3 regions of the Luteibacter sahnii genome follow, and region 3 is predicted to be linked to each of the others. Evidence: riboswitches for the same ligand, from Rfam matches in the RefSeq annotation. Region 3 holds a riboswitch; each other region holds the start of a gene.
What was found. Region 3 has a riboswitch for cobalamin ahead of PI246_RS11820 (ribonucleoside-diphosphate reductase subunit alpha). Riboswitches for the same ligand answer to the same signal wherever they lie in the genome.
Positions count from the first base shown of each region.

Region 1: it holds a riboswitch for cobalamin, as region 3 does, so the genes downstream of both, PI246_RS15775 (TonB-dependent receptor domain-containing protein) here and PI246_RS11820 (ribonucleoside-diphosphate reductase subunit alpha) in region 3, are expected to answer to the same signal.
Region 2: it holds a riboswitch for cobalamin, as region 3 does, so the genes downstream of both, metE (5-methyltetrahydropteroyltriglutamate--homocysteine S-methyltransferase) here and PI246_RS11820 (ribonucleoside-diphosphate reductase subunit alpha) in region 3, are expected to answer to the same signal.

Region 1 covers NZ_JAQLOK010000007.1:54,647-56,904, reverse strand. Annotated here, with positions in the region: gene PI246_RS15780 (TonB-dependent receptor) at 1-343, opposite strand, end outside; cobalamin riboswitch at 567-806, shown strand; gene PI246_RS15775 (TonB-dependent receptor domain-containing protein) at 945-2,258, shown strand, end outside.
Region 2 covers NZ_JAQLOK010000002.1:885,618-887,875, reverse strand. Annotated here, with positions in the region: gene metE (5-methyltetrahydropteroyltriglutamate--homocysteine S-methyltransferase) at 1-1,289, opposite strand, end outside; cobalamin riboswitch at 1,448-1,666, opposite strand; gene PI246_RS09330 (glycosyltransferase) at 1,710-2,258, shown strand, end outside.
Region 3 covers NZ_JAQLOK010000003.1:343,719-345,976, reverse strand. Annotated here, with positions in the region: gene PI246_RS11825 (glucose/quinate/shikimate family membrane-bound PQQ-dependent dehydrogenase) at 1-295, opposite strand, end outside; cobalamin riboswitch at 508-717, shown strand; gene PI246_RS11820 (ribonucleoside-diphosphate reductase subunit alpha) at 878-2,258, shown strand, end outside.

The DNA of each region.
Region 1 (2,258 bases), on a different contig from region 3:
CCGCGCCCGCGAACGAGACGTCGATGCCGCCGCCGATGTTCACCTGCACGTTGTCGCGGCTCTCCACGACCTGGCCGCCGCGTTGCAGCGTCACCTTGTAGCGGCCGATCGGCAACGACGGCACGCGGTAGCGACCCTCGGCGTCCACGCCGGTATCGCGGGCGAAGCCGGTGTCGAGGTTTTCCAGGCGCACCGTGGCGCCCTCCGGTTGCGCGACGCGGCCGAAAACGACGCCGGACGCATTGGACTGGGCCATGACCGACCCGCTGGCGAAGCACAGGGCCAGCGCGAGGCACAGGGTGGAGCGACGCGGCGCGCGGCCGCCGGAATGGCACATCTGCATGGTGTGGTGTCTCCCCGAATTGAACCGCCAAAGGGCCCGTCCGCGGCTCGGCCGGGCCCAACGTTCAAACGCGATGTCGCCACGCCCGACCGGATCCCCCGGGTCGACCGCCCCCTGTCGGCGCAAGAACTTGCGCCCGGCGACATCGATGACCAACTACCCGCAAAAGATTGCGAATGTCAAGCGATCGTTAGAAATTCGTGACTTGGCGCCCGTCCGTGGCTAAAGTGGCGCCCGTTCGGGTGTCCCGGCCGGCGTTCGGCCGACGGGATGAAACGGGAAGCCGGTGCGCCGCCAATGCGGCAAGGCCGGCACTGCCCCCGCAACGGTATGCGCCGCGAGGTCCCCTGGGTCCTCCGCCGCCGGCCGACGCCACTGTCCTTGAGGATGGGAAGGTGCCGGCGGCGAGCCATCGTCGATGGCCGGCGCGAGTCCGGAGACCGGCCCGCGCGAACGTCCGCCTGAGAAGCCTCTCAGATGCGGCCGTTTTCTTATTCGGACGATTCGCGGCGGGCGGATCCGGACCGCCCGCGGCCCCGGTCGTGCGCGTCGTTCGTCTTCCCGTCGCGACGTCCATCGCAGCGTGACGAGGACCCGTTTCATGAAGAAGACCCTGCTCGCGACGGCCCTGCTGTCGTCCATCGCCTCCGCGCACGCGGCCGACGGCGTCGCCGGCGACCGGCTCGATCCGGTCGTGGTGACCGCCAATCGCGCGCCCACCCCGCTCGACGAGGTGCTCGCCCCGGTGACCGTGATCTCGCGCGAGGACATCGACCGCCTGCAACCGACCAGCGTCCAGGACCTGCTCACCGGCCTGCCCGGCGTGGTCATGGCGAACACGGGCGGTATCGGCCAGCAGACGTCGCTCTTCATGCGCGGCACCAACAGCGCGCACACCCTGGTGCTGGTCGACGGCGTCCGTGTGGGCACCGTCGGCGCCGGCCTGCCCGCCTACGAACAGCTCCCGGTGGAACAGATCGACCACATCGAAATCGTGCGTGGCCCGCGCTCGAGCCTCTACGGCTCGGATGCGATCGGCGGCGTGATCCAGATCTTCACCCGTCACGGCGAGGCGGGGCAGCCGCCGGCACCGACCGTGTCGGTCGGCACGGGTAGCCACGGATACACCCAGGGCCAGGTCGGCGTCTCCGGGGGCACCACGCACGGCTGGTACAACGCCAGCCTCGGCGGCCAGTACACGGCCGGCATCAACGCGTGCCGCATCGGCGCGGCGCAGGGGTCCAAGGGCTGCTTCACCGACGAACCGGACGACGACGCCTACCGCACCTATAACGGCGCGCTGGCCGGCGGCTATCGCTGGGACGACGGCACGGAACTGACCGGCACCTGGATGCGCAGCAAGGGCACCATCGAATACGACGGCGATTTCCAGAACCTCACCCGGCGGTCGCAACAGGTGGCCGGTGCGAAGCTCGGCGTCGACGTGATGGCCGGCTGGCGCATGTCGCTGGCCCTGGGCCAGAACCAGGACCGGGCCGACAATTACCTCAACGGCCTGGGCAAGACGGTGCGCGATCCGGTGACGTTCGCGCCGATCGTCACCGACCCGGACAGGTATCGCGTCGGTTACCTCTACTCGCGGCGCAATCAGGCCTCGTGGCAGAACGACGTCGCGCTCGCCCCGGGCCAGACCCTCAGCGCCGGCGTCGACCTGCAGCAGGAGCGCCTGCGCAGCGACACCGATTACCTGAAGGACCGGCGTGACAACACGGGCGTGTTCGCACTCTACCAGGGCGTGTTCGGCCCGCATGAGATCCAGCTGTCGGCCCGCCACGACCACAACGACCAGTTCGGCAACCACACCACCGGCTCCGCCGCCTATGGGTTTGCGTTCGGCCAGGGCCTGAAGGTCACGGCCTCGTACGGCAGCGCCTTCCACGCGCCGACCTTCAAC
Region 2 (2,258 bases), on a different contig from region 3:
TCGGGCAAGCCGAAGCGCTCGCGCTGCACGGCCGAACGGTGGGCATAGGCCGAGCGACGCTGGGCGAATTGCGGCGTGAGGCCGCGCACGCGGGCCCGGACATCCGCGCGTACCACCTCGGGCGAGGCCTGCCGCGCGGCGAGGGTTTCGCGTTGCCGATCGAGGACGCGGATCGCGGTCGCGTCGCCGGTGCCGGCATCCGCGTAACACCGTAACTCGCCGATCTTCTGCCGCGCGAACGACAGCCACGATGCGATGTGCGACGGCAGCCGCGTTTCTTCCTCGGCGTCGAACGGCACATGCAGCAGCGAGCACGACGTGGACAACCACAGGCGATCCGCGGACACGCGTTCGAGCAGCCGGGCGACGCGTGGCTGGAGGATGCCGGGATCGCTCAGCCACACGTTGCGGCCGTCGATGATCCCGGCGGACAGCACGCGATCGGACGGCAGCGCGTCGAGCACGCGCTCAAGCTGTCCGGGTGCGCGGGCGAGGTCCACGTGCAGCCCCGCGACCGGCAATGCGCCGGCGAGGGCGAGGTTGTCGTCCAGCGCGCCGAAGTAGGTCGCCAACAGCACGCGCACGCGGCCCTGTGCGGCGATCGCGTCGTAGGTGCGGCGCAGCGCAGCGCGCGTGGCCTCGTCCAGGTCGAGCACCAGCACGGGCTCGTCCACCTGTACCCAGTCCGCGCCCGCGTCCGCCAACGCGTCGAGCAGGCCGAGCCAGGCGGGCAGCAGGGCGTCGAGGAGGTCGAGTGCCGCGCTGCCGTCCACCGTCTTGGCCAGGCGCAGGAAGCTCACCGGGCCCAGCAGCACCGGGCGGGCCCGGTGGCCGGCGTCCACCGCCTCGCGGAACTCCCCGACGAGCTTCCCGGGACGGGCGGCGAAGACCTGGCCGGCGACGAGTTCGGGGACGATGTAGTGGTAGTTGGTATCGAACCACTTGGTCATTTCCAGGGCATGCAGGTCGACGCCGCTGTCCTGGTGTCCGCGTGCCATGGCGAAGTAGGCCGCCAGCGGGTCGCGCGCCTGCAGGGTGCGGTAGCGATCGGGAATCGCGTCGACCGCGACGGCCGCGTCGAGCACGTGGTCGTACAACGAGAAGTCGTTCACGGGCACGCTGTCGGCGCCCGCGTCGCAGGCGAGCTTCCAGTGGCGCCGGCGCAGGCTGGCGGCGACCGCGAGCAGGTCGTCGGTGGTGGTGTCTCCCTTCCAGTGGCTCTCCAGCGCGCGCTTGAGTTCGCGGCGCCGGCCGATCCGGGGAAACCCGAGGTACGTAACGTGTGGCATGAGTGGACATCCTCTTCAGTGGCAAAGAGGAGGGAAGGGCGGCAAGCCGCGTGCCACCCGGCGCGAGCCCGGCGGCGTGGTGCTGACCGTCGACCTTCGCCCCCGCGGGCGAACCGGTGCCGCCCCGGCGGGAGCGGACCCAGGTCGGACGGAGAGACGTCGCTCCCCGGCTGGCGGCAGGTCTTCGGGCTCGTGGATGTGGCATCGTCGATGCCGCCTCGACCGTCGCTTCCCGAAAGCGCGGACGCTTTCAGTGCGTTTGACGGGCTCGTCTCCACATACCGCTGCGGGGCAGCGCCGGATTCCCACCGGCTTCCCTCTTAGCTTTATCTTTGTATTCGAATACGAAGATAAAGACCGCTGGCGACCCGGAAATTAGTCGTCCGCACGGCGGAAGTCAAATGCGCCACCATGGGGGGCATGAAGCCAGGCCATGTCGTGATCGCAACGGTGGGATCGCAGGGCGATCTCTTTCCCTTCCTTGCCGTGGGCCGGGAGCTCGTCCGCCGTGGCCACCAGGTGACGGTCGGCGCGCACGGCATGCACCAGCAGGCGGTGGCCGCCGCCGGGCTGGAGTTCATCAACGCCACGGGCATCGCCGAGCCCGATGACAAGGCAGCGTTCGCCGCGCGCGCTTTCCATCCCGTGCGGGGGCCACGCTTCGTCGTGCGCGACCTCGCCGCGGTCGACGTGGCGGCGAGCTACGCGGCGTTGGCGCCGGTCTGCGCCGGGGCAGACGCCATCGTCACCACCACGCTGGCATTCGCGGGTCAGATCCTCGGCGAGACCCGGCCATTGGCCTGGCTGTCGGCGGTGCTGTCGCCTTCGGTGTTCCTTTCCGCCGACGATCCGCCGGCGACCGGCGTGGCGTGGTTCGATCGCTACGTGCGCGCGTCGTCGCGCCGGGGGGCGTGGCTGCAACGCGCCGCACGCGTGGCGACGCGCTCGTGGACGGCGCCGGTGCGTGCG
Region 3 (2,258 bases):
GGCCAAACCACAGGTCGAGGCGGGTCAGCAGCTGCCACCAGTCCAGGCGCACTTCCCACACCGCCCACGCGGTGGTGCCGATCAGCAGCAGCGAGAACACGTAGACGCCCAGGCGCGAGCGGCACAGCAACAGCAGCGCCGAGAGCAGGGTCAGCAGGCCCGCGACCAGGTAATACGCCGAGCCTCCCACGTGCAGCAGCTGGAGGCCGCCCCACAACAGGACGGCACCGAACAGGCCGAAAACGATGGCGGTGAACACCGTCATCGGGTGGAACGCGCGGACTCTCACATACATGGGCTTGCCCCTTGAAACACTGCCCGAAAGCGTGGGCGCCGCGCCGTGAATCCAAGGTGGAGGATGATCCGCGATCCTCTCAGCAGGAGGGGCGCCGCCGCCCTGCCGCGTTTTCTTGCGGCCGGTGAATCCGCCCACGACGGATCACTCCCGGCCGATCAAGGACATACGCGAACCCCCTACATATTGTGTTGACCTCCCCCTCCCCCGCCTATATCGTGTGTCCCGCTGGTGTCCGAGGAGGCGCGACTGCCCGTCGGAACTAATAGGGAATCCGGTGCGAATCCGGAACTGCCCCGCAGCGGTAAGTGGAAACGACCCCGGAACGAGGCACTGGTCCATAACGACCGGGAAGCCCCGGGTAGGCCCGGCGAAAGCCCCCGTCCACGAGTCCGAAGACCTGCCAGCAATCGACGCCACGACCGGCGTCGACGAGGGTAGTGGCGGCTTCCGCGGGGAGGCGCGTCGTGACCGGAGCCATCGGCGCTCCGTCCCGGCCGTTTCCGCGTTTGCCCCACCGCTCCGCTTCGAGCCCCGTCCACACGGACGGGTGTCTGAACCAGTTGCTGGGGCAAGCCAGACATGACCACGATGGATTCCGCCGCGCGCGAGCGCACCGAGACGGCCGATACGGCCGCCGTTTCCCCTTCCGCCCCCGCCGCCGACAAGGCACCCGCCACCGGCTACCGCCAGGAGGCCCCGCCGGCCTTCGCCCTCACCCCGCCGCACAACCCCGGCCAGATGCGCGTCACCAAGCGCAACGGCGGCCAGGAAGTGGTCGACGTCAACAAGATCGTGCGCGCGGTGACCCGCAGCGCCGACGGGCTCTACTCAGTCGACCCGATGCGCGTGGCGCTCAAGACCATCGGCGGCCTCTACGACGGCGCCACCACCCAGGAACTCGACCAGCTGTCGATCCGCACCTCCGCGGCGCTCACCGCCGAAGAGCCGGAATACGGCCAGCTCGCCGCGCGCCTGCTCGCCGCGTTCATCGACAAGGAGGTCGCCGGCCAGGAGATCCAGTCGTTCTCGCAGTCCATCGCCACGGGCTCGGAGCTGGGCATCCTCAACGACCGCCTGCGCGATTTCGTGCAGGCCAACGCGCGCAAGCTCAACGACGCCATCGACATCAACGCGTCGCGTCGCTTCGAATACTTCGGCCTGCGCACGGTCTACGACCGCTACCTGCTGCGCCACCCGACCAAGCGCTTCGTCATCGAGACGCCGCAGTATTTCTTCATGCGCATCGCCTGCGCGCTCGGCGGCAACGACGTGGCCGAGACGCTCGAGCTCTACCGCATGCTCTCCTCGCTGGAATACCTCGCCAGCTCGCCCACCCTGTTCAACGCCGGTACCGCGCACGAGCAGCTGTCGTCGTGCTTCTTGCTCGACTCGCCGCAGGATGCGCTGGAATCCATCTATGCCAAGTACGGCGACGTGGCGCAGCTGTCCAAGTTCGCCGGCGGCATCGGCCTGGCCTACTCGCGCATCCGTTCGCGCGGCTCGCTGATCAAGGGCACCAACGGCCACTCGAACGGCCTGGTGCCCTGGTTGAAGACCCTCGATGCCTCGGTCGCCGCGGTGAACCAGGGCGGCAAGCGCAAGGGCGCCGCCTGCGTGTACCTGGAGAGCTGGCACGCCGACATCGAGGAGTTCCTCGAGCTGCGCGAGAACACCGGCGACGACGCCCGTCGCACGCACAACCTCAACCTCGCCAACTGGGTACCCGACCTCTTCATGCGCCGCGTGGAGAACGACGGCGACTGGTCGCTGTTCGATCCGAAGATCGTGCCGCACTTCGTCGACACCTGGGGCGAGGCGTTCGAGGCCGCCTACGCGAAGGCCGAGGCCGACGGCCTCGCCGTGAAGACGATCAAGGCGCGCGAGCTCTACGCCCGCATGCTGCGTTCGCTGGCCCAGACCGGCAATGGCTGGATGACCTTCAAGGATCGCTCCAACGCGA